One region of the Telluria sp. AZSoR62 genome, then DNA from elsewhere that is predicted to be linked to it. Evidence: predicted binding sites of a transcription regulator. Region 1 holds the regulator's gene; each other region holds the start of a gene.
The links. The regulator LexA, encoded in region 1, represses DNA repair genes until DNA is damaged. The targets are predictions, from matches to a motif close to ACTGTATNNNNATACAGT.
Positions count from the first base shown of each region.

Region 2: a site for LexA is predicted at 4,079-4,096, ahead of AC3XQU_RS18760 (putative DNA modification/repair radical SAM protein). Genes of this name have one in related genera too.
Region 3: a site for LexA is predicted at 6,426-6,443, ahead of AC3XQU_RS06105 (PA0069 family radical SAM protein). Genes of this name have one in related genera too.

Region 1 covers NZ_JBYTST010000003.1:206,089-216,624, forward strand. Annotated here, with positions in the region: gene AC3XQU_RS06830 (DUF47 domain-containing protein) at 1-508, opposite strand, end outside; gene AC3XQU_RS06835 (replicative DNA helicase) at 596-1,981, opposite strand; gene rplI (50S ribosomal protein L9) at 2,100-2,552, opposite strand; gene rpsR (30S ribosomal protein S18) at 2,589-2,879, opposite strand; gene priB (primosomal replication protein N) at 2,915-3,205, opposite strand; gene rpsF (30S ribosomal protein S6) at 3,244-3,636, opposite strand; gene lexA (transcriptional repressor LexA) at 3,911-4,543, shown strand; gene AC3XQU_RS06865 (tetratricopeptide repeat protein) at 4,619-5,338, opposite strand; gene AC3XQU_RS06870 (cystathionine gamma-synthase family protein) at 5,438-6,676, opposite strand; gene purF (amidophosphoribosyltransferase) at 6,687-8,207, opposite strand; gene AC3XQU_RS06880 (CvpA family protein) at 8,263-8,751, opposite strand; gene AC3XQU_RS06885 (SPOR domain-containing protein) at 8,780-9,682, opposite strand; gene folC (bifunctional tetrahydrofolate synthase/dihydrofolate synthase) at 9,695-10,536, opposite strand, start outside.
Region 2 covers NZ_JBYTST010000013.1:5,196-15,731, reverse strand. Annotated here, with positions in the region: gene AC3XQU_RS18770 (tetratricopeptide repeat protein) at 1-1,110, shown strand, start outside; gene AC3XQU_RS18765 (M16 family metallopeptidase) at 1,193-3,955, shown strand; gene AC3XQU_RS18760 (putative DNA modification/repair radical SAM protein) at 4,110-5,339, shown strand; gene AC3XQU_RS18755 (UdgX family uracil-DNA binding protein) at 5,354-6,838, shown strand; gene AC3XQU_RS18750 (TorF family putative porin) at 7,032-7,817, shown strand; gene AC3XQU_RS18745 (methyl-accepting chemotaxis protein) at 7,832-9,850, shown strand; gene AC3XQU_RS18740 (TraB/GumN family protein) at 9,935-10,536, shown strand, end outside.
Region 3 covers NZ_JBYTST010000003.1:45,346-55,881, forward strand. Annotated here, with positions in the region: gene AC3XQU_RS06075 (fumarylacetoacetate hydrolase family protein) at 1-496, opposite strand, end outside; gene AC3XQU_RS06080 (LysR family transcriptional regulator) at 592-1,593, shown strand; gene AC3XQU_RS06085 (gamma-glutamylcyclotransferase) at 1,538-2,107, shown strand; gene AC3XQU_RS06090 (cytochrome P450) at 2,111-3,523, opposite strand; gene AC3XQU_RS06095 (helix-turn-helix transcriptional regulator) at 3,740-4,540, shown strand; gene AC3XQU_RS06100 (YciI family protein) at 4,694-5,164, shown strand; gene AC3XQU_RS06105 (PA0069 family radical SAM protein) at 5,242-6,363, opposite strand; gene AC3XQU_RS06110 (tRNA-uridine aminocarboxypropyltransferase) at 6,469-7,113, opposite strand; gene AC3XQU_RS06115 (dienelactone hydrolase family protein) at 7,342-8,598, shown strand; gene AC3XQU_RS06120 (esterase/lipase family protein) at 8,785-9,981, shown strand; gene AC3XQU_RS06125 (hybrid sensor histidine kinase/response regulator) at 10,030-10,536, opposite strand, start outside.

The sequences.
Region 1 (10,536 bases):
CGTCGCGGAACAGTTTCGACATGGCCGCGCGCATCACGTGGTCGGCGTCGGATTCGAAGCGGTCGATCTCTTCGCAGATGTCGACGATCTTCTGGGCGTTGCCCATGTCGTGCAGCAGCGCGACGGCTTCCTGCACCTTCAGGCAGCACGACAGGCACAGCTCGGCCAGGCGCTTGGCTTCCGGGGTCACGGCGTGCAGGTCGTACAGCGAGACGGTCTGGGCGCCGTCTTCCATCATGTCGAGGATGTCGTCCATGCGGGTGATCAGCTTGTGGATGTCGTCGCGGTCGATCGGGGTGATGAAGGTCTTGTGCAGCAGGTCGACGCAGGCGTAGGTGATCTTGTCCGCCTCTTTCTCGATGCTTTCCACCGCATGGGTGCGGATTTCCAGGTCGTCGAAATTGGTCATCAGGCCGACCATTTCGTGTGCACCCTTCACGCACAATGCGGCGTGCTGGTTGAACAGGTCAAAAAACTTCCCCTCCTGGGGCATCAGGCGTCCAAACATGTAGTTCTCCGTTGTAAAACTCTGGGGTCTGCGAGGGTCCGCGGCAAGCCTGCCGTCGAGGCGTGCCGTCCGCGGCGCAATATCGGCTTAATCGCCTTGGTAGACGGCGAGATTACCGCTGTAGTTACCAAACTTGGTGTATTGGCCGATCCAGGTCAGGCGAATTGCCCCGATCGGACCGTTACGCTGCTTGCCGATGATGATTTCGGCCGTGCCTTTATCGGGCGAGTCGGGGTTATAGACCTCGTCGCGATACAGGAAAATGATCACGTCCGCATCCTGCTCGATTGCGCCGGATTCGCGCAGGTCGGACATGACGGGACGCTTGTTGGGGCGCTGCTCGAGCGAGCGGTTCAGCTGCGACAGCGCGATGACCGGGCAATGCAGTTCCTTGGCCAGGCCCTTGAGCGAGCGCGAGATCTCCGAGATCTCGGCGGTGCGGTTGTCGCCCGGCTGGCTACCCTGCATCAGCTGCAGGTAGTCGACGATGATCAGGCCGAGCTTGCCGCACTGGCGGGCCAGGCGGCGCGCGCGCGCGCGCATCTCGATCGGGTTCAGCGCCGGCGTCTCGTCGATGTAGAGCTGGGCGTCGTTCATCTTCTGGATGGCGTGCGTCAGGCGCGGCCAGTCCTCGTCGTTCAGGCGGCCGGTACGCAGGCGGTGCTGGTCGAGCTGGCCGACCGAGCCGAGCATACGCATGGCCAGCTGGGTGCCGCCCATCTCCATCGAGAACACGGCCACCGGCAGGCCCGCCTCGATCGCGACGTTCTCGCCGATGTTCACCGAGAAGGCGGTCTTGCCCATCGACGGACGGCCGGCGACGATCACCAGGTCGCCCGGCTGCAGGCCGGAGGTCATGCGGTCGAGGTCGATGAAACCGGTCGGCACGCCCGTGATCTCGCCCTGGTTCTCGCGCGAATACAGTTCGTCGATGCGCTCGACCACCTGGGTGAGCAGCGGCTGGATCGGGTTCCAGCCCTGGGCGCCGCGCGCGCCGGTTTCGGCAATCGCGAAGATCTTCGACTCGGCCTCGTCGAGCATCTGCTTGACTTCCTTGCCCTGCGGGTTGAAGGCATTGCCCGAGATCTCGTCGGCGACCGTGATGAGCTTACGCAGGATGCCGCGGTCGCGCACGATCTCGGCATAGCGGCGGATGTTGGCCGCCGACGGCGTGTTCTGCGCCATCGCGTTCAGGTACTGCAGGCCGCCCACGTCCTCGGCCTTGCCCAGCGAAACCATGGCCTCGTAGACCGTGATCACGTCGGCCGGCTTGCCGCCGTTGATCAGGCGGACCATCTGTTCGAAGATGATGCGGTGGTCGTAGCGGTAGAAGTCGTCCGCGTGCATGAAGTCGGCAATACGGTCCCACGCCGCGTTATCGCGCAGGAGGCCGCCGATGACGGACTGCTCTGCTTCGATGGAATGCGGGGGGATGCGCAGCGAGTCGACTTGCGGATCGGATGGGGAATTCATGGCGGGCATTATACCTTTTCCGGTCACACGGCTGACATAATTGGGTAGATTCTGGCAATAAAAAAAGCCGGGCGAACCCGGCTTTTTCATTTATGCAACATGTGCATTCAGCGACCGCTTAGGCAGCTTCGCCAACAACCGCAACCGTGATTTCCGACACGACATCGGTGTGCAGGGCGACTGCCACCGGGAATTCACCGGTGGTCTTCAGCGGGCCGGTCGGCAGGCGAACCTGCGACTTCTCCACTGCGAAACCTTGCTTGGTCAGGGCTTCGGCGATGTCGAAGTTGGTGACCGAACCGAACAGGCGGCCATCGACGCCGGCCTTCTGGCCGATGGTGACGGTCATGCCGCTCAGCTTGTCGCCTTGCGCCTGGGCAGCCGACAGCTTTTCAGCTGCTGCTTTTTCCAGTTCTGCGCGCTTGACTTCGAACTCGGCCACAGCGGCCTGGGTAGCACGGCGTGCCATCTTTTGCGGGATCAGGAAGTTACGTGCGTAACCGTCCTTGACCTTGACCACGTCGCCCAGGTTGCCGACGTTAACAACTTTTTCCAAAAGGATAACTTGCATATTTTTCTCCAGAAATTCTGATCTGTACGCCGCGGATTAACCGTGGTGCAGGTCGGTGTACGGCAGCAGCGCGAGGTAGCGTGCGCGCTTGATCGCGGTATCGACCTGGCGCTGGTAGTGCGCCTTGGTGCCGGTCAGGCGTGCCGGCATGATCTTGCCGTTTTCCTGGACGAAGTCCTTCAGGGTGTCGACGTCTTTGTAGTCGACCTGTTCCACGTTTGCAGCGGTGAAGCGGCAGAACTTCTTGCGCTTGAACAGCGGGTTCTGCTGTTTGCGCTTCAGTTTTTCTTTGGCTTTGTTTTTGTCGAACTTTTTACCGAATGCCATTTTAGGCTCCTGTATCTATCTAAATGAATGCCGCGTCAGGCGGCACTGAAATCAATGATGTGAAACACCAGGGCTTTACTGTTGCGGTTCTTCCGCGCCAGGAATCCGGTGAACCGGTAAGCCGCGCCGAGTTCGGCGCTGGCGAACCTGCCTGAAATCTCGCCCGCGGCCAGCGCGGTGACTTCAAACTCGACCAGCCTCGCTACCCTAGCCTCTTCCTGCTGCGAACTGTGCATCAGGATGGCGCCCACGATGGGGACACCGGCCGGGGTGTAACGCAACACGTCACGCTCGGCGATGGTCGCCACGAGCTGGAGCTGGTTCACTGGTGTGCTGGGATTCCCTGGAAAAACCGGATCAACAATTAGGCTGCTGCGGCTGGAGCGGCAGCTGGGGCTGCGGCTTCGGCGCGGTGGCTCTTGGCTGCGTCTTCGCGCTGGACCGACTTCATCATCGGCGACGGTGCGGTTTCAGCCTTCTTCATCTTGACGGTCAGGTGACGCAGGACGGCATCGTTGAACTTGAATGCGGTTTCCAGCTCGACCAGGGTCTCGTTGTCGCACTCGATGTTCATGCAGATGTAGTGGGCTTTCGGCAGCTTCTGGATCTGGTAAGCCATCTGGCGACGGCCCCAATCTTCCACGCGATGGATGTTACCGCCGCGGCTCGACACCGTGGCTTTGTAGCGCTCGATCATCGCCGGGACTTGCTCGCTTTGGTCCGGGTGGACGATAAAAACGATTTCATAATGACGCATGCATTACTCCTTAGGGACGTTTAAACAAATGCCCACCTCGGCGTCAAGACGAGTGTGGGAAGGGAAAGCCGGACATTATAGCCCGAGATTGGCCAGTTTGGAAAGCCGGGTGTGGTTCGCTATCGCGATGAGTCCGCCAGAGCGCGCGGTTTTTGCCACGCCCGGGACCGCGCTGCACAATTTTTTTACACATTTCCCGTGTTTTCCCTTGCGCACGGAGGAATACTGTACAAAAATACAGTCTACTCACACAACGGATTGCCTTAACACACCCATGCTCAAGCTCACTGCAAGGCAAGAACAGATCCTGAACCTGATCAGGGAAGCGATCGACAACACCGGTTTTCCCCCGACCCGCGCGGAAATCGCAGCCGAACTCGGCTTCAAATCGGCCAACGCCGCCGAAGAACACCTGCAGGCGCTGGCGCGCAAGGGCGCGATCGAGATTTCGCCGGGCACCTCGCGCGGCATCCGCCTGATCGGCGCGTCGGTCGAGCAGGTCCCGCTGGTACCGGCCGCGCTCATGATGGCGCTGCCGCTGGTCGGCCGCGTGGCCGCCGGTTCGCCGATCCTGGCCCAGGAACACGTCGAAGCCACCTATAACGTCGATGCGGCCATGTTCTCCGCGCGTCCGGACTTCCTGCTGAAGGTCAAGGGCTGGTCGATGCGCGATGCCGGGATCTGCGACGGCGACTTCCTGGCGGTCAAGAAGATCGACAGCGCCAAGAACGGCCAGATCGTCGTGGCCAGGCTGGGCGACGAAGTCACGGTCAAGCGCTACCGCAAGACCGGCAACATGGTCGAACTGTTGCCGGAAAACCCGGACTTCAAGGTCATCCAGGTCACGCCCGAGGACGAGTTTGCGCTCGAGGGTCTGGCGGTGGGCTTGATGCGCAGCTGGCACTAGTTCAGCGCCAGCGCTGCATTGCCTGACTTGGGTCCCGCCCTGCGCCGGGACCCAAGGTGTACTTCACCTACCCCATCATTTCAATTTCTTCGCATCCGAAGAACTCTTCACCATCGCATTGTGCTCGGCCACATAGGCCTCGGTCGCCTGGCGCCATGCGGCGAAATCGGCCAGCACCAGCTTCGAGCTCACTTTCGCTTCTTCGGTCAGGTTCGACTGCAGCTGGGTTAGGTAAGCGGTCGACTTCTCCGTTTCCTCCTTGGTCATGAGCTTGGCGATATCGGCCGGGATGCGCCTGGTCAGCGGCGTGGCCGCGTTCAGGTTGGTGACATACCTGTTGTAGCATTCCTGCCAGTTGGTGACGGCCGCGCCGATGCGGTCGATGTCGGCGTTCACCTTGGACATGGCCGGGATGCGCGGTGCAACGCAGCGGAATTCGCCTGATTTCAGGTCTTCGCCGTCGTAGCCCTTGATCCAGTAGTCGATGTCCTTGCGGCGCTTGACGCGCTGGTCCATCACCTCGAGCGAAGCGGCGGCGACCTTGTTGCCCTTGGCGGCGGATTTCCTGAACAGCGCTTCGGCCTTCGCTTCGTCGACCTGCCCTGCTTCGCCATACCAGTACATCTGGCCCAGCGCCTGCTGCGCCTCGGCGTTGCCGCCATTGGCCAGCTTGGTGTAGAGCTTCATGGCCTGGGCGTAGTCCTTCTTCGCGAACAAGGCGTGGGCGTCTTCCAGCTCACCGGCGACAGCGCCGGCACAGAACAGCAGGGACAGGCAAAACAGCGTGGTCTTCATGGTCGCTTACGGATGGGGAATCGAATCCCCATCATAGCGGCATCGCGCCGCGTGCTCAACCGTTGAAACAAAACGGCAGCCCGGAGGCTGCCGCTGTGCTTACGCGTCGAGCGCCTGGCGGAAGTCCGCCAGCAGATCCACGGTATCCTCGATGCCCACCGAGACCCGGATCAGGGATTCGGCGATGCCCATGCTGGCGCGCCGCTCGGCCCCCATCTCGAAGAAGATCGTGTGCGCGACCGGGATCACCAGGGTACGGGTGTCGCCCAGGTTGCTCGCCGGGATACCGAGCTCGAGCCGGTTCAGGTAGTCGAAGGGATCGATGCTGTCTACCAGTTCGAAGCTGAGCAGCGAACCGCCGGCGCGGAACAATTCACTGGTGATTGCATGCTGCGGGTGCGACGCCAGGCCCGGATAGTGGACGGCGCTGACCCGCGCGTCCGCCTCGAGCAGCTGCGCCAGGGCCAGCGCATTGCTGCTGGTGCGTTCCATGCGCAGGGCCAGGGTCTCGGCGCCCACCGCGATGTGGTGGGCCGCCTCCGGCCCCAGGGCCGCGCCGAAGTCGCGCAGCGCTTTCGCGCGCAGCTGGGCCAGGCCTTGCGCCTGGGCTGGCTGCTTGCGGAAGTTTGGCGCGATGTGCGGGTAGGCGCTCCAGTCGAACAGGCCGGTGTCGGTCAGGGCGCCGCCCAGCGCATTGCCATGGCCGCCGATGGACTTGGTCAGCGAATTGACCACCAGGCCGGCGCCGACCGCCTTCGGGCGGAACAGGTAGGGCGTGGTCATGGTGTTGTCGACCACGTAGAGGATGCCGCGCTCGCGGCACAGCTGGCCGATACGGGCCAGGTCGGCCACCTGCGTGCGCGGGTTGGCGATGGTCTCGACGAACACCATGCGCGTCGCGGGCGTCAGCGCCGCTTCGACATTGGCCACGTCGGTGGCGTCGACAAAAGCGACCTCCACGCCCTGCCCCGCCACGGTCTGCCACAGGCTGTTGGTGTTCCCGAACAGGAAGGACGAGGACACGATATGGTCGCCCGCCTTGAGCAGCGCCTGGAACAGCGCGCCGATGGCGCCCATGCCGGTGGCGAAACAGACGGTGCCGGCGCCGTCTTCCATCTTCGTGATCTTGTCCTCCAGCGCGCCGACCGTCGGGTTGCCCTGGCGGCCGTAGCGGAAGCCCGGCTCCTTGCCCTGGAAGACCGAGGCCAGCTGGCGCGCATCGTTGTAGCCGAAGGCCACCGAGGTGTGCACCGGCTTGTGCAGCGAGCCCTGCTCGATGCTCTTCCTGCGGTCGTTGTGCAGGATGGTGGTGGTGAAGCCGTACTTGGTAGCGCTCATGCAAAGTGCCTTATTCGGCGGCCGGAGCCTTCAGGTGCAGGTGCGTGGTCACGTCGTCCTCGTCGCGCTTCGGGCTCGGCTTGTGGCGGGCCGATTCCAGGCGGTCGAGGTATTCCGGGGTCACGTCGCCGGTCACGTAGACGCCATCGAAGCACGAGGCCTCGAAGTTCTTCAGCGCGGGATTGACGTCCGAGATGGCGCGCTTGAGCGCATCGACGTCCTGGTAGACCAGGCGGTCGGCGGTGATCTCGCGGCAGATTTCCTCGGTGGTGCGGCCGTGGGCGATCAGCTCGTCGCGGGTCGGCATGTCGATGCCGTACACGTTCGGATACAGCACCGGCGGCGCGGCGGACGCGAAGAACACCTTGCGCGCACCGGCTTCGCGGGCCATCTGGACGATCTCGCGGCTGGTGGTGCCGCGCACGATCGAGTCGTCCACCAGCAGCACGTTCTTGTCCTTGAATTCGGAGGCGATGGCGTTGAGCTTCTGGCGCACCGATTTCTTGCGCATGCCCTGGCCGGGCATGATGAAGGTGCGGCCGATGTAGCGGTTCTTGATGAAGCCTTCGCGGTACTCGATGCCGAGCTTCAGGGCCAGCTGGATCGCGGCCGGACGCGAGGAATCGGGAATCGGCATGACCACGTCGATCTCGCCGTCGGGGATCTCGGCGCGCACCTTGTCGGCCAGGTATTCGCCCATGCGCAGGCGGGTCGCATACACCGAGGCGCCGTCGATCACCGAGTCGGGCCGCGCCAGGTAGACGTACTCGAAGGCGCAGGGGTTGAGCGACGGGTTCTCGGCGCACTGCTGCTCCGACAAATTGCCGTCGTTGTCGATGAAGACCGCCTCGCCCGGCGCGATGTCGCGCACGAAGCGGAAACCCAGGCCCTCGAGCGCCACCGATTCGCTGGCCACCAGGTATTCGGTGCCGTTTTCGGTCTCGTTCATGCCGAGGCACAGCGGGCGGATGCCGAAGGGATCGCGGAAGGCCAGCATGCCGTGGCCGGAGATCTGCGCCACCACGGCGTAGGCGCCGCGCACGCGGCGGTGCACCGCGGCCACGGCCTTGAACACGGCGTCCTTGTTCAGGTTGTAGCCATCGGCCGCTTCCTGGATCTCGTGGGCCAGCACGTTGAGCAGCACCTCGGAATCGGAATCGGTGTTGATGTGGCGGCGGTCGTTGCGGAACAGTTCTTCCTTGAGCGCGGCCTGGTTGGTCAGGTTGCCGTTGTGGGCCAGCGTGATGCCGAACGGCGCGTTCACGTAGAACGGCTGCGCTTCTTCCTCGCTCGAGGAGCCGGCAGTCGGATAGCGGCAGTGGCCGATACCGGTATTGCCTTGAAGCGAGCGCATGTTGCGGGTGCGGAACACGTCACGGACCAGGCCATTGGCCTTGTACATCGAGAACATGCTGCTGTGATTGGTCGCAATGCCCGCAGCGTCCTGGCCGCGGTGCTGCAAGAGCAGCAACGCGTCATACAAGAGCTGGTTGACGGGATTGTGCGAGACGACGCCGACGATGCCACACATGGTGCGCTCCTAAAAACTGGCCTGCTGATTACAAAAAAGAATTCTATTCGGTGGTTCAATACTTCACATGCTGGGCAAGCGCTGCAGGCAGGAAAGGTTTCACCGTGCGCGCCCCGGTTTCGGCCATGGGCGAAAACAGCGCATTTCTCCAGAAATCCTGCTGCGGGATGGAAGTCATCCCACACAATATGACGGCGGCAAGCACGATTACAATGCCGCGCCCCAATCCGAACAATCCGCCCAGGCCGCGGTCGGCCAGGCTCAGGCCGCTTGCGGTGATGAGGGCGCCGATCGCCAGCGACAGCAGGCCCATCAATACGCGCACGCCGAGGAAGAGGATGACGAAGGCCGCGATCAGGCGCGTGGTCTCGCCGGGAACCAGGTCGGGCAGCATCGGCGCGAGCTTGGCGCCGTACATGTTGGCCACTACAAAGGCGACCACCCATCCCAGCAGCGACAGGATCTCTTTCACCAGGCCGCGCAGGGTGGAAATGATGACCGACGAAATCAGGACGAACAACACCAGGTAATCGAAAATCGTCACGCCGCGCTTCTCTCAACAGCGCCCTGCATCAGAGCGGGACCATCTTGCCCGACAGGCCGATGGCCATCAGTTTCGAGCGTACCTTGTCTGCTTCTTCCTTGCCGAACGGTCCGACCCGCACGCGGATCAGGTCACCGGATTTTTCGGTGAACGAGGACACGCCGGCGGCGCGCAGGCGGCCCTGCAGCTCGTTGACCTTTTCCGGAGTCGTCAGCGCGGCGACCTGCACCACGTATTTCTGCGACGGGCCCTCGACCTTCACGGCCGGCTTGTCCTCGAGGATGGCGATCGCGCGCGCGGCGTCTTCCCTGGGCTTCGGCTTGGCTGCCGGCTCGGCTTTCTTCAGGGCGAGGTCGGCGGCTTTCGGGTGCACCGCGTCGATGACGGGCGCGCGCTTGGGCTCAGGCTTGACCGGATCAAGCTTGGGCTCGGCCTTCGGCTCGGTTTTCAGCGCCGGCGCAGGCTCGGTGCGCGCGGTGTCGATGGTGCGCATCGGCGGCGGGTCCGATGGCGGGACCGCGATCGCGCCGCTTGGGGCGGGGGGCGTGGCCACGTCCACCGGCTCGACGATTTCCTCGCCGCTGTCCACCGTGGCCGCTGCCGGCACCGGCAGGGGCGCGGCCTTTTCCTTGTCCGGGATGTTGATGGCGATGTCGGCGCCGAGCGGCTTGGGCTCGGAATCGAGCAGCATCGGCAGCCCGACCGCCGCGGCCAGCGCCAGTGCGATCGCGCCGACCAGGCGGCGGCGTGCGCGTTTTTTCTCGGGGAGGACCGGGTCCGGGCCGCGACTGCGCCGTGCGCCTTCGCCGGCGTGCGACGCGCGCTTGGCGCGGGCCTGCTGACCATAGGCGGCGTCGTCATCCTTGACGTAGTGGCCGCTATCGCGGACGGTGTCTTGCTTGTTTTTGCTGCCTAACGAGAACAAGCCCATGCGTTTCAGGTATCAGTGTAGAGAGGATTTACGGGCCGCCATCACGCCGGCGACCGTGTAGAACGAACCAAAGACCACAATTCTATCATTCTCGCCTGCCCGGCTCACCGCATTCGCATAGGCCTCGGCCGGATTGGCAAAGGTAGTTACCGAAAAATCGTCGGCTTTTGCGCCGGCGGGCTTCAATGCTTCGAGCTTTTCCGCCAGCTGCGCAGGCTTGGCCGAGCGCGGCGACGGCAGCGGCGTCACGCACCAGTGGTCGATGTATTGCGCCATCGGTGCGATCACCGCATCGATGTCCTTGTCTTCCATGATGCCGAACACCGCATAGGTAAATCGGTGGAAGCCCATGTTGCCGAGGTTCTGGGCGAGCGTAGCGGCGGCATGCGGATTGTGGGCGACGTCGAGCACCTGGGTCGGGCGTCCCGGCAGCACCTGGAAGCGGCCCGGCAGCTCGACCAGCGCCAGGCCCGCGCGCACTTCCTGGGCGCCGCAGGGCAGCTGCATGCGCAGCACTTCGAGCGCGGCCAGCGCGGCCGAGGCGTTGAGCAGCTGGTTGGCGCCGCGAAGGGCCGGATAGGCCAGCGAATTGCGGCGCTGGCTGCGCCCGCCGTAGCTCCACTGCTGCTGGTCGCCCTGGTAGTTGAAGTCGCGCCCCAGCAGCCACAGGTCGGCGCCGATGCTTTCCGCATGCTCGACCAGCGATTGCGGCGGCACCGGGTCGCTGCAGATGGCTGTTTTACCTGCGCGGAAGATGCCGGCTTTTTCGAAGCCGATCTTCTCGCGCGTGTCGCCGAGGTAGTCGATATGGTCGATGTCGACGCTGGTGACGATCGCCACGTCGGCGTCGACCA
Region 2 (10,536 bases), on a different contig from region 1:
GGCATGATGTACGAGACCGGCAAGGGCGTGCCGCAGGACTTCGAGCTTGCGGCCATGTGGTACCGCCGCGCGGCCGAGCAGGGCTATGCACGCTCGCAGTTCAGCCTCGCGCTGCGCAGCAGCGGCGACGCCGCCGTCGAGTGGTTCCGCAAGGCCGCCGAGCAGGGCTATGCCCCGGCCCAGTTCAACCTCGGCCTGCGCTACGATAAAGGGCAGGACGTCGACCAGGACAGCAGCCGCGCCGTGCTCTGGTACGGCCGCGCCGCCGAGCAGGGACATACGAGCTCCCAATTCAACCTGGCCCTGATCTACGACAGCGGCCACGGCGTCGCGCGCGACGAAGCGCTGGCCCTGGGCTGGTACCGCCGCGCGGCCGAACAGGGCCACGCCGGCGCCCAGGACAACCTGGGCGTGCGCTACGAACACGGGCAGGGCGTCGAGCGCGACCCTGCGTTAGCCGCGCACTGGTACCGCCAGGCGGCCGAACAGGGCATGCCTTCGGCCCAGTACCATCTCGGACAGCTGTTCGATGCCGGCATGGGCGTTGCAAACGATCCGGAACAGGCAGTGTCCTGGTACCGCAAGGCTGCCGAGCAGGGCCACCTGCGCGCGCAATTCGACCTCGGCCTGCGCTACGAGGGTGGCGTCGGCGTCGCGCGCGACGAGGCGCAGGCGCTGGAATGGTACCGCCGCGCCGCGCACCAGGATTACGCCCCGGCCCAGTACATGGTGGGAGCGCTGCTCGACCGCTCCGACCACGGCAATCCGGTGGAAGCCACCGACTGGTTCCACAAGGCCGCCGACCAGGGCCACGCACTGGCCCAGTTCGAGCTGGGCCTGCGCCATGACTGCGGCAAGGGCATCGAGCGCGATTACGAAGCCGCCCATTTCTGGTACCTGTGCGCCGCCCGCCAGGGCCATGCCCGCGCCCAGTTCAACCTCGGCGTGATGTATTCGGCGGGGCAGGGCGTGCAGCGCGACCTGGTCGAAGCCTATGGCTGGCTGCAGCGCGCCGGCGGCGCCGGCGTGGGCGCGGCCACCGGCTACATGAGGAAGATCGCGGTGCGCATGGAGCCGCAACTACTGGCGCAGGCGCAGGGTTTCATGTAGGGTGGCCGGTGAAGCTTCCGGCATGCCGTGCATCGGCGCGCAAGCGGAAGGCATACATATATAACGACCACCACCGGAAGCCATGACCAAGACCCTCCTCCTGCCGCTGATGCTCGGCCTCGCGGCCTGCGCCGCCCTGCCTGCGCAAGCCGCCGCCCCGACGACCAAGCCACTCATCTTCGACCGCAAGGCCTACAGCATCGAGCATAAGAAGTTCGTGCTGCCCAACGGCCTGACGCTGCTGGTCCATACCGACAAGAGCGTGCCGGTGGTCGGCGTGAACATGTGGTACCACGTCGGTTCGCGCAACGAAAAACGCGGCAAGACCGGCTTCGCCCACCTATTCGAGCACTTCTTCTTCAACGGCTCCGAGAACTACCCGCACGGCTTCCGCGAGGCGATGGACGACCTGGGCGCGAACAACCGCAACGGCACCACCAATACCGACCGCACCAACTTCTTCGAGGACGTGCCGGTATCGGCGCTGGAACGCACCCTGTTCCTGGAATCGGACCGCATGGGCTTCCTCGGCAACTACATTTCGCAGGCGATGCTCGAACGCGAGCGCGGCGTGGTGCAGAACGAGAAGCGCCAGGGCGAGAACCAGCCCTACGGGCGCGTGCGCCTCGAGGTCTCGGCCAAGATGTATCCGTATTCGCACCCGTACTCGTGGTCGCCGATCGGCAGCATGGAAGACCTGCAGGCCGCCTCGCTGGACGACATCAAGGAGTGGTACCGCACCTATTACGGCCCGAACAACGCAGTGATCTCGCTGGCCGGCGACATCACGCCGGAGCGCGCCTATGAACTGGTGAACAAGTACTTCGGCGCGATCCCGCCCGGTCCTCCGCTGCCGCGCCTTGAAAAATGGATCCCGCAGCTGGACCGCCACATCCGCGACGAGATGGAAGACCACGTGCCGCAGGTGCGCATCTACCGCAGCTGGCACGTCTCTTCCTGGCGCGACGCCGACACCCAGCGCCTGAACCTGCTGGCGGCCGTGCTGGCCGGTTCCAAGAGCGCACGCCTGGACAAGCGCCTGGTGTACGACAAGGGCCTGGCCACCAATGTTTCGGCCTACGTCAACGATGCGGAGCTGGGCGGCACCTTCAACCTCATCGCCACCGTCAAGCCGGGCGCCGATCCGCTTGAAGTGGAACGCGAGATGGACCGTGTGCTGGCCGAGCTGCTGGACAAGGGGCCAACTGCCGCAGAACTGCAGCGCGTGAAGACGCGCGAATTGGCCGACTTCTCGCGCAGCCTGGAGCGCGTGGGCGGCTTCGGCGGACGTTCCGACGTGCTGGCCGAGAGCATGACCTATGGCGGCAAGCCGGACGCCTATCTCGACCGCCTGGAGATGTTCGCCACCAGCACCCCGGCAGAGGTGAAAGCTGCGGGCAACCGCTGGCTGCGCGCCAACCACTACACGATGACGGTGAACCCGTCGCCGAAGCTGGCCGCCGTCAAGTCGACGCTGGACCGCAAGCAGCTGCCCGCGCTGGGCGAGGCGCCCGACGTGAGCCTCCCGGCGCTGCAGCGCGCGCAACTGAAGAACGGCCTGAAGGTCGTGCTGCTCGAGCGCCATTCGGCGCCGATCGTCAACGTCGCGCTGGCGGTCGACGCCGGCGCCGCATCGGACACTACCGCCAAGGCGGGCGCCGCCTCGCTGGCGCTCGACCTGCTCGACAAGGGCAGCAAGACGCGCGACGCGTTTGCCCTGAACGACGCGCTGGAAAACCTGGGCGCGCGCCTGTCGACCGCCACCACGCAAGACCTGTCGCTGGTGCGCCTGCAGGGCACGAGCGCCAACCTGGCGCCTTCCTTGGGCCTGATGGCCGACGCCGCGCTGGCGCCGAGCTTCCCGCAAGACCAGTTCGCGCTGTCCAAGAGCCGTCGCCTGGCGAACATCGGCCAGGAAAAGGCCAATCCGAGCGGCCTGGCCCTGCGCCTGGTCCCTGGCCTGCTGTATGGCCAGGAGCATGCCTACGGCAAGCCTGCCAGCGGTTTCGAGGCCAGCGTGCAGGCTCTCGGCCGCGACGACCTCGCGGCCTGGCATGCCGCCTGGTTCAAGCCGGGCAGCGCCACCATCGTCGTCGCCGGCGACACCACCATGGCCAAGCTGCTGCCGGCGCTGGAAGCGAGCTTCGGCCGCTGGCAGGGCGGCAGCGCACCGGCCAAGCAGATGGCCACCGTGCCGGCAACCCGCGGCAAGCGCCTGATCCTGGTGGACAAGCCGGACGCGCCGCAATCGACCATCGTCGCCACCCACGTGTCGCTGCCGTACGGCCAACCGGAAGACCTGGCGATGGAGCCGGTGATGCAGAACTTCGGCGGCATCGCGACCTCGCGCCTGAACCGCAACCTGCGCCTGGACAAGCACTGGAGCTATGGCACCAGCGCGCGCCTGTCGGAAGTGCGCGGCCAGCGTCCCTTCATCGTGGTCGCCCCGGTGCAGACCGACAAGACGGTCGAGGCGATGCGCGAAGTGCAGAAGGAGTTGCGCGGTGTAGCCGGCGAGCGGCCGCTGGTGGGGACGGAATACGAGTCCATCATGCGCAACATGACGGCGCGCCTGCCGGGACGCTTTGCCACGCTCGATGCGCTGGAGTCGGCCGGACTGTCCACCGTCAATCTCGGGCTGGGGGACGATTACTGGAACCGCTATGCGCCGGGCGTGCGGGCGCTGACGCCGGCGCAGCTGGGCGGCGCCTCGGCCAGGTTCATCAAGCCGGACGAGGTGGTGTGGATGGTGATCGGCGACCTGCGCAAGATCGAAGCCGGGGTGCGCTCGCTGGGTTGGGGCGAAGTGTCGGTGGTGGATGTAGACGGCAAGCCCGTGCGTTAAGTAGCGCTTGTCCCGTAAAGCCCGGTCCTGTGACCGGGCTTTTTTATTAGTGTCCCGGATTTGAACCGGTTCAGGGGCGCACCATTGACCCGTCGCGTACCGATGCCGCGCAGGCGATAGTATACTGTATGCCCATACAGTCTGATCGGTCACGATGGAACTCAACGACAAACTGGAAATCCTGGCGGACGCCGCGAAATACGACGCGTCCTGCGCCAGCAGTGGCGCGCCGAAACGTGGTTCCGAGGGCAAGGATGGCCTGGGCGCCACCACCGGCATGGGCATCTGCCACAGCTATACGCCCGACGGCCGCTGCGTCTCGCTGCTCAAGATCCTGCTCACGAATTTCTGCGTCTACGACTGCCAGTACTGCATCAACCGCCGTAGCTCGAACGTGCCGCGCGCCCGCTTTTCGGTCGACGAGGTGGTCAAGCTCACCCACGACTTCTACATCCGCAACTACATCGACGGCCTGTTCCTGAGTTCGGGCATCATCCAGTCCTCCGACTATACGATGGAGCAGCTGGTTGCCGTGGCGCGCCAGTTGCGCGAAGTGCACAACTTCCGCGGCTATATCCACCTCAAGACGATTCCCGATGCCGACCCGCTGCTCATCGCCGAGGCCGGGCGCTGGGCCGACCGCCTGTCGGTCAATATCGAGCTGCCGACCCACGACAGCGTGACCCGCCTGGCGCCGGAAAAAAACGTCCACACCATCAAGCTGGCCATGGGCTCGATCCGCCGCAAGCTCGACGAAAAAGCCGAGGAGCCGAAGGCGCCCGCGTTTGCCCCGGCCGGCCAGAGCACGCAGATGATCGTCGGCGCCGACGCCAGCGACGACCAGACCATCCTGAACACGGCCGAGACGCTCTACGGCAGCTACAAGCTCAAGCGCGTGTACTACTCGGCCTTCAGCCCGATCCCGCAAAGCCCCAAGAGCGTGCCGCTGGCCCCGCCGCCGCTGCTGCGCGAGCACCGCCTGTACCAGGCCGACTTCCTGCTGCGCGGCTACGGCTTCTCGGTGGGCGAACTCATGCCCGAAGCAGGCAACCTGGCGCTCGATATCGATCCCAAGCTGGCCTGGGCGCTCACCAACCGCGAGCACTTTCCGATGGACCTGAACCGCGCCGACGAGACCATGATCGCGCGCGTGCCCGGCATCGGCCTGCGCAACGCCAAGCGCATCATCGACCTGCGCCGCATCCGCCGGGTGCGCTGGGAAGACCTGTCGCGCCTGCGCTGCAGCATGAAGAAGCTCGCGCCCTTCATCATCACGGCCGACTACAAGCCGGTGCAGGGCGCGGCCAGCTCGCACATCCTGCGCCGCCACCTGGCCGATGCGCCCGAGCAGATGAACCTGTGGCCGGAGCTGCAGGCGGCATGACCGACCCGGCCGCCATGGCCGCGAGCGGCCAGCCGCTGCAGGTGAACAGCTTCGGCGAGTGGCGCAGCACTGCGCGCGAGCTCCTGCGCGCCGGCGTGCCGCCCGAAGCCGTCACCTGGAATACGCCGGATGCGGCCGGCAGCGGCGACCTGTTCTCGGGTGCGCCGGCGGTCGTGGTGGAGTCGTATCATTCGGCCATTCCAACACAACAGGCGCAGCCGCCGAAACAGGCCGTTGCCGTCGTGCCGCGCTCATTGCTCGAGATGCTGCAGAAAGCCGCCTGCTTTCGCGCCCCGGACCGCTGGGCCTTCCTTTACCGGGTGCTGTGGCGCTGGCAGCAGGGCGAGCACGACGTGCAGTCGCCGGCCGACCCGGACGGGTCGCGCCTGGCCGGCATGGTCAAGGCAGTGCGCCGCGAGGAGCACGACATGCATGCGTATATCCGCTTCCGCGAGCGTCCCATCGAGGCCGGCGCGCCGCGCTTCGTGGCCTGGTTCGAGCCGGCCCACGACGTGCTGCCGCAGGTGGCCGAGCATTTCGTGGCGCGCATGGGCAGGACCAGCTGGATGATCGCCACGCCGGAAGCCAGCGTGTTGTGGGACGGCGCCACGCTGCACAATGCCGGCCCATTGATGAGCAGCGCGGCCGACCTGGATGACGCCGGCGAAGCGCTGTGGCTCACCTATTACCGCAGCATCTTCAACCCGGCGCGCGTGAACGCCCAGCTGATGCAAAGCCACATCCCATCGCGCTTCTGGAAGAACCTGCCGGAAGGCGCGATCGTGCCCTCGATGGTGAGCCAGGCCGAACTCGGCGCGCGCAAGATCGGCCAGGTCGAGACTGTCGGCCGCAAGAGCGGCGCCACCATTCCGATTTCGGCCGAACGGGCCCAGCCCGACCGCGAGCAGCCCTCCAGCCTCGACGAATGCCGGCGCTGCGAGCTGTGGCAGTACGCGACCCAGGCGGTGCCCGGCGAAGGCTCGAAGCGCGCACCGATCATGATCGTGGGCGAGCAGCCGGGCGACCAGGAAGACCTGGCCGGCAAGCCTTTCGTGGGACCGGCCGGCAAGCTGCTCGACCGCGTCTTCGCCCAGGCCGAGGTCGACCGCGAGACGGTCTACCTGACCAACGCCGTGAAGCACTTCAAGTGGGAGCCCAAGGGCAAGCGCCGCATCCACAAGACCCCGGCCCAGCGCGAGGTCGAGGCTTGCCATTACTGGCTCGAGAAGGAGCTGGCCGCGGTCAAGCCCAAGGTCATCGTCGCCATGGGCTCCACGGCGCTCAAGTCGGTGCTGGGCAAGGGCACGGTCACGCTCAAGGACACGCTCGGCAAGCCGGTCTGGCACGAGGGGCGCTGGGTGGTGACGATCTACCATCCCTCGTATGTGCTGCGCGTGCCTGACGAAACGGCCAAGCAGGAAGCGTTTTCGAGCATGGTGCGAGGATTGCAACTGGCGCATGACCTGCTGGCGCGGACCGAGGGTCCCGATCCGGCCTGAACTGTTCCAGCAACTGGAGCAGCCTGTTGCGCCGACGACGCAAGATGTAAAAATCTCGTTATCGAACTCGTCACAATTCAGTGAATGTCCACACTTGTCTCGTAAAATTTCCGTACAGCATTAATTGCTGAGCAGATAGATAACGGCGCCGTGCCGCTTACCTTTGCCTTCGCCGGACTTTCACGAGACAACCATGATCACTCTTTTCCGGCTGCTGCCGGTTTCCCTGCTCTTGCTGGCCATGCCGGCCGCCAAGGCCGATACGGCTGTCACTGCCGCAGCGCCTGCCGCGCTGGCCGTGACGTCCACGGTGACCCTCGCTTCGCAATACGTATCGCGCGGCATCCGCCAGAGCTGGGGCCGCCCGGCCATCCAGGCCGGCGTCGATGCGGTACACGCGAGCGGCTGGTCGGCCGGCTCGTGGGCCTCGACCGTCAGCGACCGCTTCATTGAGGGCGGCCGCGTCGAGTGGGACCTGTACGGCGGCTATACCGGCACGCCGGGACCGGTGGGCGTGAGCCTGATGGCCGTGCATTACCGCTATCCGGGCGCCCGCATCGGCGCCGTCAAGTACGACTACACCGAACTGGTGCCGGGCCTGAGCTACGGCGCCTTCTACGCCAAGTATGCCCGCACCGTGTCGCGCGGCTTCTTCGGCATCACCGATGCACGCGGCACCGGCTACCTGGACATCGGCGCCAACCACGACCTGGGCGGCGGCTATACCCTGAACCTGCACGCGGGCGATGGCCGCGTCGCCGGCCGCGGCAACGACATCTGGGACTGGCGCGACATCAAGGTCGGCGCCACCAAGACCTTCGACGGCGGCTGGAGCGTGGCCGCCGCCTATACCCGCGCCTGGGGCGCCACCGATGCCTACGACCGCTACACCACCGGCGTGCCGCGCGCCGGCGGCAGTCTCGCGATTTCCAATCCTGCCAAGGGCACGCTTGCCGTGAGCCTGGCGCGTACCTTCTAAGAACAGAGACCACCATGACCAAGCAGACGCAGTCCCGCCGCTCGCCCGGCGTTTCCCTTTCCCTGACCGCCAAGATTTGCGCCACCGCCACGGCGCTGGTGGTGCTCAGCCTCGGTGCGACCTCGACCTTCATCGGCATCAAAAGCAGCGCCAGCGCGGAGGCGAGCGCCTTCGAGCAGGCCCACACTACGGCGCGCGAAGCGGCCGTGGCGCTGGAAGGCCGCATCGGCCTGAACCTGGCGTCGGTCGGCAGCCTGTCGGGTGTCATGGCCGCGAGCCGCGGCTCGGCGCTGCCCCTGCAGCGCGACCAGGTCAACGACATGGTCTGGCATGCACTGCGCGCCAATGCCGACATGATCGGCATGTCGGTCGCGTTCGAACCGGATGCGCTCGATGGCAAGGATGCGGAATATGCCGGCAAGGCCCCGCATTACGACGCCACCGGCCGCCACATGCCCTACTTCACCCGCGGCGCCGACGGCAATGCGAAGATCGAGCCGATCGTCTTCCTGCCCACGGCAGGGGCCAACGACTGGTACGACGAGCCCAAGGCCACCGGCCGCATGCACTTCACCGAACCCTACCAGTATCCGATCGACGGCAAGAACGTCCTGATCGCGTCGCTCGCGGCGCCGATCAAGGTCGACGGCAAAGTCATCGGCGTGACCACCGCCGACTTCCCGCTGACCAAGCTGTCGGCCATCCTGGCCGGCATGAAGGTCATGGAAGGCGGCACGCTGGCGCTGGTGTCGAACGGCGGCATGTACGCCAGCCACCCGACCGCGGAGCGCAACGGCAAGAAAGCGGACGACCTGCCGGCGGCGGCGCTCGACGCCGTCAAGAACGGCACGACCTACCAGTACGTCGATGCCAGGGGCATGGTCCACATGCTGCAGCCGGTGCGCCTGCATGCGGACATCGCGCCGTGGTCGATCTCGCTGGCCTTCCCGGAAAGCGTGGCGACGGCTTCTTCGCGCCAACTGGCCGGCTATGCGGCGATCGTCTCGATCGTCTGCGCCATCGTCGCGGCCTTCGTGATGGTGTCGGTGCTGCGCCGCCTGACGCGTCCACTGCGCAAACTCAGCGCCACCATGACCGACCTCTCCAGCGGCAACGCCGACCTGAGCGCACGCCTCGACGCGCGCGGCAAGGATGAACTGGCGCAGATCGCGGCCGGCTTCAACGGCTTCGTGGCCAAGATCCAGGACGTGCTGGCGCGCGTGAGCATCAGCTCGGAGGCGGTCGCCACGGCATCGAGCGAAATCCGCCAGGGCAATGCCGACCTGTCGGTGCGTACCGAGCAGCAGGCCGGCGCACTGGAAGAAACCGCGGCCTCGATGGAAGAACTCAACGGCACCGTCAAGCAGAATGCCGACAACGCACGCCAGGCCAACCAGCTGGCCGAATCGGCAAGCTCGATCGCCGTGCGCGGCGGCGAGGTCGTGTCCCAGGTGGTGGATACGATGGCTTCGATCAGCGACTCCTCCAAAAAAGTCGTGGACATCATCGGCGTCATCGACGGCATCGCCTTCCAGACCAATATCCTGGCGCTGAACGCGGCGGTGGAAGCCGCGCGCGCCGGCGAGCAGGGTCGCGGGTTCGCGGTCGTCGCCACGGAAGTGCGCAACCTGGCGCAGCGCAGCGCCGCCGCCGCCAAGGAAATCAAGACCCTGATCGGCGACTCGGTGCAGAAGGTCAGCGTCGGCACCGACCTGGTGGCCGAAGCCGGCAAGACCATGGGCGACGTGGTGGCCAGCGTGCGCCGCGTCAGCGACATCGTCGCCGAGATCAGCGCCGCCAGCGCCGAGCAGAGCACCGGCATCGGCCAGGTCAACCAGGCCATCGTGCAGATGGATGGCGTGACCCAGCAGAACGCGGCGCTGGTGGAAGAAGCGGCGGCGGCGGCGGAAAGCCTGCAGCAGCAGGCCGCAACGCTGGTCGCGCTGGTCGGCGAGTTCAAGCTGGAAAGCGAGGCCCGCCCGCAACTGGCCGCGCGCCCTGCGCAGGCACGCCTGGCCATGCAGGCAGCATGAAGTGAGGGCAGGCCACCGGCTTTAAGGATTGGCTCATATTGCAGAGCTAAGCTTGACGGACAACCAACAACAAGGATGTCCTGCATGCTGAAATTCGCCTTCCTGCCGGCGCTGTGCCTGGCCCTCGTCGCAGCCCCTGTCCGTGCCCAGTCGGCCGATCCGGCGCCGGCGCCCGCGGTATCCGCCGAGCCGGCCGTCGACCCGCAGGCCGCGCCGGAACAGATCCTGGTGGTCGGCCAGAAGCCCGGCCCCGGCATGTGGAAGGTGTCGAAGGACGACCACGTGCTGTGGATCTTCGGCACCTATTCGCCGCTGCCCATCAAGATGGACTGGCGCTCGCACGAGGTCGAAGCCGTCGTCAAGCGCTCGCAGGAATACCTGGCCCCGCCGATGGGCAAGGTCGATATCGGCTACCTCCAGGGCCTGATGGCGCTGCCCCTGCTCATCGGCATCAACGACAACCCCGACGGCGCTACCCTGCGCGACGTGCTCCCGGCCGACGTGTATGCGCGCTGGCTGCCGCTCAAGGAAAAATACCTGCCCAAGAACAAGGAGCGCGAGCGGCCGATCTTCGTGGGCGGCCAGTTGTTCAGCGCGGCGCTGAAGCAGGCCGGCCTGACGACCAGCACCGACGTGCGCAAGCAGGTCGAGAAGATCGTCGACGCCAACAAGCTCAAGGTCACGAA
Region 3 (10,536 bases), 160 kb from region 1:
CCAGGCGGATCGCGGCGGCCGCTTCTTCCACGCTGGCGCCCATCGGCACGTCGCCGGTGACCACGGCCACCTCGGCCTCGAGGTCGACGCCCCACTCCTCGGACAGCACCGCGATCGGGTCGCATGGACCGACGAACGAATCCGAGCCGCCCTGGTACATCAGCGGGTCGCTGTAGAACGAGGCCGGCACCTCGGCATTGCGCGCCTTGCGCACCAGCTCGACGTGGTTGATGTAGGCCGACCCGTCGCACCACTGGTAGGCACGCGGCAGCGGCGAATGGCATGCCTCCTCGAGGAAGGACTCGGCCTGGTCGGCGCTGCCCGCGTTCAGGCGCTCGTAGACTTTCTTCAGCTGCGGCGCGGCGTTTTCCCAGTCGTCCAGGGCGGCCTGCAGCGTGCGGGCGATCTTGGGGACGGCCTGGCAGGTGACGAGGTCGCGGCTGACGACGACCAGCGTGCCGTCGCGGCCGCCCGTCTTGAGTGTGGCGAGTTTCATTGCGCTTCCTTCAGGGTTGATTGCATTTCGCCATTACAATTCAAAACGAACTATCATTCAATCAGTATTTTTGACTTGATTTATCAGACTATCTTATGAATCCGACCCTGCGCCAGATGCGCGCCTTCGTATCCCTGGCCAAGACGGGTAACTTTACGCTCGCCGCCCAAAGCATGCACGTCACGCAGTCCGCGCTCTCGGGGTTGATCAAGGAGCTCGAGCAGACGCTGGAAGCCAAGGTGGTCGACCGCAGCACGCGGCGCATCGTGCTGACCGACATCGGCCGCGAGCTGTATCCGCTGTTCAGCCAGATGATCGACGACCTCGACGGCGCACTGGCCAACGTGGCCGACCACACCCGCCTTAAAAAAGGCATCGTGCGGATTGCCGCGCCGCAGCTGCTGTCCTGCACCCTGCTGCCCGAGGTGATCGCCGCCTACCGCAAGGCCAACCCGGACATCGAAGTGCGGCTCGGCGACACCGGGGTAGAAAGCGTGATCGCACGGGTGCTGTCGGGCGAGGCCGACTTCGGCATCGGCCCCGAGCGCGAACCCGCGCCTCCGCTCGATGCGCACGCGCTGTTCGAGATGCCCTTCGCGCTGGTGTTCCCGAAGGGGCACGAACTCGAGCAACAGGAGCGCGTGACCTGGAAGGACGTGACGCGCTACCCGTTCATCTCTCTGCAGGGCCAGTTCACCGAGCGCCTGCTCGACGACGTCCACGCATCCTTGCGCGAAGTGCCGGTCAAGCCTGCCAACGAAGTGACCTTCATGACCACGGCCCTGGCGATGGCCAGCGCCGGTCTTGGCGTGACGGTCTGCCTGCCGTATGCGCAGCCGCTCGCGACCCTGTACGGGCTGGTGATGCGCCCGCTGGAAGCGCCGGTGTTGAGCCGCCGTTTCTTCGTCTACACCCGCCCGGGGCGCTCGCTGTCGCCCGCCGCCGAAAGCTTCATCGCCTTCCTCCACGGGTTTGTCCGGCAAACGCAGGACCGAGCCACGCGCTACAATGAACGGCTCCGCTTTTCCGCATACGCCAACGATGTCCCTCAACACGATCGAGATCAACCGCCAAATGGACCGCTTCGACAGCCATGACAGCGTCTGGCTGTTCGGCTACGGTTCGCTGATCTTCAAGGCGGACTTTCCCTTCATCGAACGCCGACCCGCCAGCATCGCGGGCTGGAGCCGCCGCTTCTGGCAAGGCTCGCACGACCACCGCGGCACCGAGACCGCGCCGGGCAGGGTGGCGACGCTGGTGCCGGAGGAAGGCGCGACCTGCCACGGCATGGCCTATCTCGTCACACCCGAGGAATTCGCCCATCTCGACCACCGCGAAAAGAACGGCTACCTGCGCCTGGCCACACGGATCGCGTTCGAGGATGGCGGCGCGGCGGAAGGCATCGTCTACATCGCCACGCATGAGAATGCGGCCTTCCTCGGCCCGGCCAGCGAGCGCGAGATCGCGCGCCAGATCGCGGCGGCGCACGGCCCGAGCGGGCCCAACGTCGATTACCTACTCGAACTGGCGAGCGCCCTGCGCGCACTGGGCAAGCACGACGCGCACGTGTACGACATCGAGCGCCACCTCAACGAGTTCGGGCAGCGCTGATCCTTACGCGCTCTTCGCGAGCGCCAGGCACAGGGACGTGGCCGGGCGCAGCGAGATATTCAGCACCGGCCGCGGCGGCGCCTGCCCCGCGGGGACCGTCAGCACGAAGCGCTGCAGCAGCATGGCGGCGATCACCGTCATTTCCATCAGCGCCAGGTGCTGGCCCAGGCAGACGCGCGGGCCGGTCCCGAAGGGCATATAGGCGCCGCGCGCCATGGGTGGGGCATCGGCGCCAAAGCGCTCGGGGCGGAAAGCCTGCGGCTCCGGGAACCAGCGCGGGTCCTGGTGCATCAGGAAGACCGGGATCATGAACATCGTGCGCTGCGGGACGGTCCAGCCGCCCAGCACGATCTCGCGCGTCGAACGGCGGCTCATCAGGACGGGCGCGGCCGGATACAGGCGCATGGTCTCGTTCAGGGTCTGCGCCAGGTAGGTCAGCGCCGGCAAGTCCTCGCCACCGGGCGGGCGTCCCTGCAGCACAGCCTGCACTTCGCGCCGCGCCGCTTCCTGCGCCGCCGGGTTCGAGGCCATGCACCAGGCCCACCAGGTGAGGGTCGCCGCCGTGGTCTCGTGGCCGGCCAGGAACGCCGTCATGCATTCGTCGCGCACCGCATCCAGCGGCCAGGCTGCGCCATCGGCACGGTGCAATTCCAGCAGGCGGCTGAGCAGGTCCGCCGGCCAGGCATCGAGCGGCATGGCCAGGCGCGCCTGCACGTGGCGCTCGATCAGCCCCGTGAGCTGCGCGCGCACGGCGCGCTTGCGGCGCTTCCAGGGCATCCAGTCGGGCCAGCTGGCCGGCCAGAACATCTCGGCATTGCCGGTCACCAGGGCCGCATGCACGGCCGCCTCCATGCTGCGTGCCTCATCCCCGATCTCGCTCGAGAACATCATGCGCATGATGACGTCCATCGTCAGCCCGGTGAGCCGGCTTTCGATGGGCGCCGAGCTGCCTGGCTGCCAGCCATCCATCGCCTTGCCTGTCGCGGCCGCGATGGTCGGCACGAAAGCCTTGACCGCTTTCGGCGCAAAGGCCGGCTGCAGGGCGTGGCGCTTGGCCGCCCACTGCGGCCCTTCCGCGATCAGGACGCTGTTGCCCTGCAGGTAGGCGAAGATGCCGATGCCGCGTTCCCAGCGGATCAGGGCGTCGTGGTGACTCACCAGGAGCTCGCGCACCAGCTGCGGATCGCTCACCACGAGCTGGTGCTCCGGCCACATGCGCAGGTGCACCAGGTCGCCATATTCCTGGCGCCAGCCGGCGAGGGCCGCCGGCAAATCGCGCGCCATGCGCGCCAGCAGGCCCCAGCCGCTCAGGCCGGACGGCGGGCCGGGCGGCCAGGCGCCCGCAGGGTGGGCAACGGGCGCCGGCGGCTGGCCGCCGGCATGGAAGGGACACTGGGCAGGAGGGGGCGTGTTCATGGCATCCATTTTTCACGGCTTCGACCGGCGCGTCTTGAACGCAAACGACATCGACAGATTCACCTGGCCTGCCTATACTCCCACGCCATGGTGCCCGACCGCGACCCTGGACTCTTCCCCTGCCCCGACCGGCTGGCGCGCGCGCCGCGCTTATGCGAGGAGGGTCGCCTTCCACTCGACCGGCTTTACCTCGCACCGCCTGCATTGCAGGGCGCAATGCTGGCGCTCATCAGCCGCGACACCGCGCAGCTCGTGTCGACCGATCCCCAGCGGCTGTCGCATTTTCCCGCTTCGCCCCTGGTCACGCTGTCGTGGTACCAGGGGCTCGACGCCGGCCTGGTCGACCCGCAGCGCGGCTGGCAAGCATTCGGCGCACGCGTCGTGGTCTCGGGTAGCCAATCGCGTCCGCTGACCACCTGGGCGCCCACCGGCGGCCGCGGCTACATGGCCTGCTTCCTGCCCGACGTCGCCCAGGGCCTGTTCGGGATCGACCTCGCCAGCGTGCAGGACCGCTTCGTGCCGGCAATCGACGTCGTGGGCGCGCACTGGCAGCCCCTGTTCGACGCCCTGCTCGCCGCTGCGGACGACGGCGCGGCCATGCGCCTGCTCGAACAGCACCTCGGCCCGCGCTGGCGCAGCGTGCAGGGACGCAGCTCCAGCCGGCCGACGCTGCGCCAGGTCGGCCGGCACTGGGTCGAGCGCCTGGCCTGGCAAGCCCACGAATGGCGCAACACCTGCAGCACGCGCCAGGTCGAGCGGCGCATCAAGTCCTTCAGCGGGCGCTCGCTGCGCCAATGGCAGGCGCTCACCCGCACCGAAGGCGCCTTCTTCGCCGCGCGCGAGCGCTACGAGAACGGCCAGCCCTTCGAATGGGCGACGCTGGCGCTGGACCAGGGCTTTTCCGACCAGGCCCATTTCAGCCGCGTGACCCGCGAAATCTGCGGCTTCTCGCCCACCGAGTTCGCCGAGCGCTTCATCGAGGACGAGTCGTTCTGGATCTACCGGCTATGGGTGTGAGGACGGGCGCTTCGGCAATTGCGGTGCGGCCCGATATTCGACCGGCCGGCGCTGCGAAGTCCGCTAGAATCGTGAACGCGACAGCTTGCGACGCGCGGCCTGTTCCAACAAGACGCGTGTGCAGGCCACGCGCCAATAACAGGAGAACGGAAAATGTCGAAAAAGATGCTGCTGCTGTGTGGATGGATGCTCGCTGCGATGCAGCCGGTTGCGGCGCAGACCAGGACCGCCGAGCCGGCGGCGCACTACGACGCCGAACTGGCCAGGTCGCTAGGCGGCGACGACCAGGGCATGCGCAGCTATGTGCTGGTGATCCTGAAGACCGGCCCGAACAAGGTCACGGACAAGGCCGAGCGCGCAAAAATGTTCGAGGGCCACTTTGCGAACATCAACAAGTTGGCGGCCGAGAAGAAGCTGGCCGTCGCCGGCCCGCTGGACGGCAAGGAAGGCCGCCGCGGCATCTTCATCCTGGCGACGTCAAGCATGGAACAGGCCAAGAGCTATGTGGACGCCGACCCCGTCATTGTCAGCGGCGAGATGGTGGCGGAATACCACCAGTTCTACAGCTCGGCCGGCCTGATGGCCGTGAACGACGTGCACAACAAGATTCAGAAGAAAAAGTAAGCGCCAGGGGTGCGGCCGGCCAGGCGTCGCACCGCCGCGCCGCGCCCCTTGTGCATACTCGTGCCGGGCAAGCTCGACTAAAACAAATCCAGCTGCCCCGCCCCACTTCCACCCTGCTTGCCCGGCCGTGCCGGCACCACCAGCGGCTTGCGGAACTGCGAGCCGTCGAGCCTGCCGAAGCGCCCACGCAACTCCCCCATTCCCAGACGCTCTACCGACTTGGTGAAACGCTGGCGTATCAGGTCGGCCCAGACGCCTTCGCCCTGCATGCGCTTGCCGAAATCGCTGTCGTAGTCCTTGCCGCCGCGCATATCGCGTATGCGGTTCATCACGCGCTGCGCCCGGTCGGGAAAATGGGCTTGCAGCCATTCCTGGAACAAAGGGTTGACCTCGTTCGGCAGGCGCAGCACCGTGTAGTGCGCGCCCACTGCACCTGCATCGCGCGCCGCTTCGAGGATTTTTTCGATTTCCGGCTCGGTCACGAAAGGAATGATCGGCGCCACGCTTACGCTTACCGGGATGCCGGCATCGGTCAGCGTGCGGATGGCGCGCAGGCGCCGCGCCGGGGCGGCCGCGCGTGGTTCGAGCGTGCGGGAGATCTGCGGGTCGAGCGTGGTCAGCGTGATGGCGGCGCAGGCCTGGCCCTTCGCGGCCATCGGGGCAAGCAAGTCGATATCGCGCTCGATCAGCGCGGACTTGGTAATGAGCCCGACCGGATGCTGGCATTCGCTGAGCACCTCGAGCACCTGGCGCGTGAGGCGCAATTCGCGCTCGCAGGGCTGGTAGGCGTCGGTGTTCACGCCCAGGGCGATATGCTCGGGCACATAGCCCGGCTTGGCCAGCTCGCGCCGCAGCAGTTCGGCGGCATTGACCTTGGCGAACAGGCGGGTTTCGAAATCGAGGCCGGGCGACAGGCCGAGATAACTGTGCGTCGGACGCGCGAAGCAATAAATGCAGCCGTGCTCGCAGCCCCGGTAGGGATTGAGCGAGACATTGAAGGGGATGTCGGGCGAGGCATTGCGCGACAGGATGGTCTTGGCGTGTTCGTCGGTGACGACCGTGCGGAACACGGTGGGACCGTCCTCGTCGCGCTCCCAGCCGTCATCGAATTCTTCACGGCCATTGACCTCGTACCGGCCCTGCATGTTCGACACGGCGCCCCGCCCCTTGCGCGCCACGAGCGGACGCGGGCCGAGCATCGGCTGCTCGTCCATGGGCTGGCGGTCTCGTCCTTGGTCGCGCTCTGGCACGCTGGCTCCATACTGTGTATTTATACAGTATTTTACGCCCGCGCCGGGCAGAACTCAAGCAGGGCCTGCGTTGTGGCGCGGGTGCACCACATACGCCGCCTGCTGCTGTACGAAGCCCTCGAAAGCATCCAGCAGCGGCTGGAAGGCAGTTTCCGTTCCTTCTAGCTGGCCCAGCGCCAGGGCGGCCGCTTCCAGCGACGACAACTGGTGCGGCGCATGCGCCTTGCGGATCCGGTAGTTCGAGGGCGCCACGTCCACCAGCGCCAGCCGCGGCAAGCGCTGCAGGGCCGGGTTCAGGTAGAGCATCTTGCGGCTCTTGCGCCAGGTCGCGTCCAGCAGCACCAGCCGCACCCGCTCCGCGTCGAACGGTTCGCAGGGCGGCGGCGCCGGCAGCGTGGCGTCGCCAGGGGTCTGCGGATACAGCAGCACCGGGGTGCGCCCGCCGCCATGCAGCAGTGCGTCGAGCTGCGCCGGGTCGAAGACCTCGCCCACCGCCAGCACGCTGCCCGCCACGCTCAGGTGCAGCAGGCGCGCGCTGTTCTTGGCGTTGCCCACTTCCAGCGGGTGCTGCAGCACCAATAACGCGGCCCGCGCCTGAACCGGCGTGATCCAGCGGCAGATGCAGGCCGATTGCGCGCGCAGGCAGGTGGCGCAGTGCACGCGCCGGGTGGCGGACTCGGGTGGAGCGTCCTTGCTCATCCGATGATATTCCTTCCGATTTTTGACAGTTTCGCATCATAACCGCTGCGAAAAAGACACGTCTGCCGCCTGCCGGCGTGGTCATCTTTGCACGACGCAAAAATTTAGCTCAAGAGTTGGCTAAACAGATATTGCTCTGGCCTTTACGCGTACCTAGAATCAACTTATGCCTAGCGGAAAGTATTCCGCACCGCATGTTCATTCGTACGCAGTCGAGACAGAGTCACCATGCACCCACGCCTCACGCTTCGCAACGCCACCGCCGCCGTGCTCCTCGCCGTAGGCCTGCTTCCCGGTATCGCCGTGCAGCAGGAGTTGCAACTTGACCACAGGATGAACGAACACATCGTGCAGGTGCCGGCTGGTGCGCAACAGCGCGCCATGCTCGAGACCACGGTGTTCCAGCCCAATGGCCCGGGTCCCTTCCCGCTGATCATCATCAACCACGGCAAGGATCCCGGCCGCCCGAGCATGCAGCCGCGCGACCGCTTCTATCACATGGCCACGGCCTTCGTGAAACGCGGCTATGCCGTGATGGTGCCGATGCGCCAGGGTTTCGCCAATTCCACCGGCCGCTACCGCGACCACGGCTGCGACATGACGGCCAACGGCTATGCCCAGGCCGACGACATCGCCGCCACCCTCGCCTATGCGCGCCAGCAGCCGTGGGTCGATACCGGCCGCATCGTGGTCGCCGGCCAGTCCTACGGGGGCCTGGCCACCATTGCCCTCGGCACCCGCGAACTGCAGGGCGTGCGCGGCCTGATCAACTTCGCCGGCGGCCTGCGCGACGACAGCGACCGCTGCGCCTGGCGCTCGGCACTGGTCTCGGCCTTCGCCGACTACGGCGCCAAGGCCACCGTGCCGACCCTGTGGATGTATGGCCATAACGATTCGTTGTTCGGCCCGGAACTGGCGCAGCGCATGCACGCGGCCTTCGAGCAGGCCGGCGGGCGTGGCCGCCTGGTCGAGTTCCCGTCCTTCAAGCGCGACTCGCACGGCATGCTGGCCAGCCGCGACGGCGAAAAGATCTGGCTGGCGGACACCATGAAGTTCCTGCAGCAGGTCGGCATGCCGACCAAGGTGCTGCACGAGGTGCCGCCGCCTCCGAGCCCGGCCCGCACCGACTTTGCCAGGGTCGACGACGTCGAGGCCGTGCCCTTCCTGTCCGAGAACGGCCGCCGCGCCTACCAGGAATACCTGGGCAAGATGACGCCGCGCGCCTTTGCCGTCTCGCCGAGCGGCGCCTGGACCTGGGCCGAGGAAGGCGAAGACCCGGACGGCCGCGCGCTGGCCACCTGCACCGCCAAGAGCACCGAGCCGTGCCGCCTGTATTCGGTCGACGATTACGTGGTGTGGACTGGCGAGCGGATCGACCAGGCCGAAGAGGCAGCGGTGACGGCATCGGTGGCGCCGGCGCAGAAGCTGGATGCGGCGGCGTCGGCGCCGAGTACCTCGATCGGTAGCAACAAGGCGACGAATTAAGGTCGGCGCATAACGCGCATCAGTCTTCCAGGCTGAGGTTCGCCGGCTTTCCGCAGCGGCTGTCAAGCCTTCGGCGCACTGTTTCGGTGCGTCAAGCCTGGCAGCCCCTGCGCTTTCCGACCTGGCGCAAATCGCCACCCTCTCCTAGACCGGACAATGGCCATTCAGCCCATTCCGGAGAATCCCATGGTCCGCCCCCTTCACGCCTGCTTCGCCGCGCTCTGTGCGCTGGGCGCGTCGGTGGCGTGCGCGCCGGCTGCCGCGGCCAACAACTATCCTGTGATCCTGGTCCATGGCTTCCTCGGCTTCGGCCCCGACACGTTCGAGCATAGCGGCTTCAATTACTGGGGCGGCTATGGCGACATCGCTTCGCACATGCAGGTCTACCGCGGCCCGCGCACGGTGTTCGCGGCGGTGGTTGGCCCGGTCAGCTCGAACTGGGACCGGGCCGCCGACCTGTATGCGCAGATCAAGGGCGGCTGCGTCGACTATGGCGCGGCCCACGTGCGCCGCCATGGCACGCCGGGCCGGCAGCAGAGGCCCGCCGGCAAATGCTGGGCCGCCGACCCGAAGAACAACCCGCAGGGCTATCCCCTCGCGCTCTACCCGGCCTGGGACGCCGCACACCCGATCCACCTGATCGGCCACAGCCAGGGCGGCACCACGATCCGCGCGCTGGTCGAATTGCTGGAACACGGCTCGCCGGAAGACGAAGGCGGCCATCCGCTGTACGCGGGCGGCAAGACCGGCTGGGTGCGCAGCGTGACGACGATTTCGGCGCCGCACAACGGCACCACTTACGCCGACGCGGTACTGAACGCCAATCCGGCATTGACCACGCCCCTGCTGGCGCTGCTGCGGCACCGCTGGGCACAGTGGGAGCTCTCGCCCGACGGCGCGCGCGGCTTCAACCGGTGGGCGCGCACCTCGCCCCATATCTATTACTACTCGGTGGGCACGGTGGCGACCGAGGCGGGCAGCTGGTGCTGCAACGGCACCGACCGCACGGTCGCCCCGGTGCAATCGGTCTCGCACCAGTATCCGCGCCAGGACATGATCCCCGCCTTCAAGGCCACGGCCGGCGAATGGATCGTGCCCTCGAGCTTCCAGCATGGCCTGGGCGGCTACACCCAGGATGCGCCGGGCCGGGCGCCGGTCGGCAGCGAGTGGTTCCCGAACGATGGGGTGGTCAATACGGTGAGCATGCGCGCGCCTTTCGGGCATCCGGTCCGCGACTACGATGGGCGCTCGGTGAAGGGGACCTGGAATTTCCTGGGGAATTACAAGGGATACGACCACTTCGATATCCTCAACTGGCCGAATCGCGGGCCGTCGGCGAACCCCTTGTACGAGCAGGTGAGCGATATCATCTTCGGCCTGTGATGCGGCCGAGCCGGCGTCCGGCCGCGTCACCGTGCTGCCAGCAGGGTGTCAATGCACGCTGCGCAGGCTCCGCGCCAGGTCGGACAGGCGATACGGCTTGCTCACGAAGGTAAAATCCCCCAGCTTGTGCTGGTCCAGCTTGAGCGCCGGCTGCGGGTAGCCGGAGGCCAGCATCACCTTCACGCCCGGGTAGTTCTCGCGCGTGTACTCGGCCAGCTCGATGCCGTTCGGGCCGCCCGGCATGACGATGTCGGTGAACAGGATGTCGACCTCGCCGCTGGCCAGCAGGTTCATCGCATCCTGGCCGTTGGCCGCGGTCATGACCTCGTAGCCCATGCTCATGAACAGGGCGGACGCCGTGTCCAGCAAATCGGCTTCGTCCTCGACGATCAGGACGGTTTCGGTGCCGCCGTGCGCGGCCGGTTCGCGGTCGAGCGCGGTTACGGCCGGCAGGTAGATCGTGATCGCGGTGCCGCGGCCTTCCGTGCTCTGGATGACCACCTCGCCGCCAGATTGCTTGATGAAGCCGTACACCTGCGACAACCCCAGGCCCGT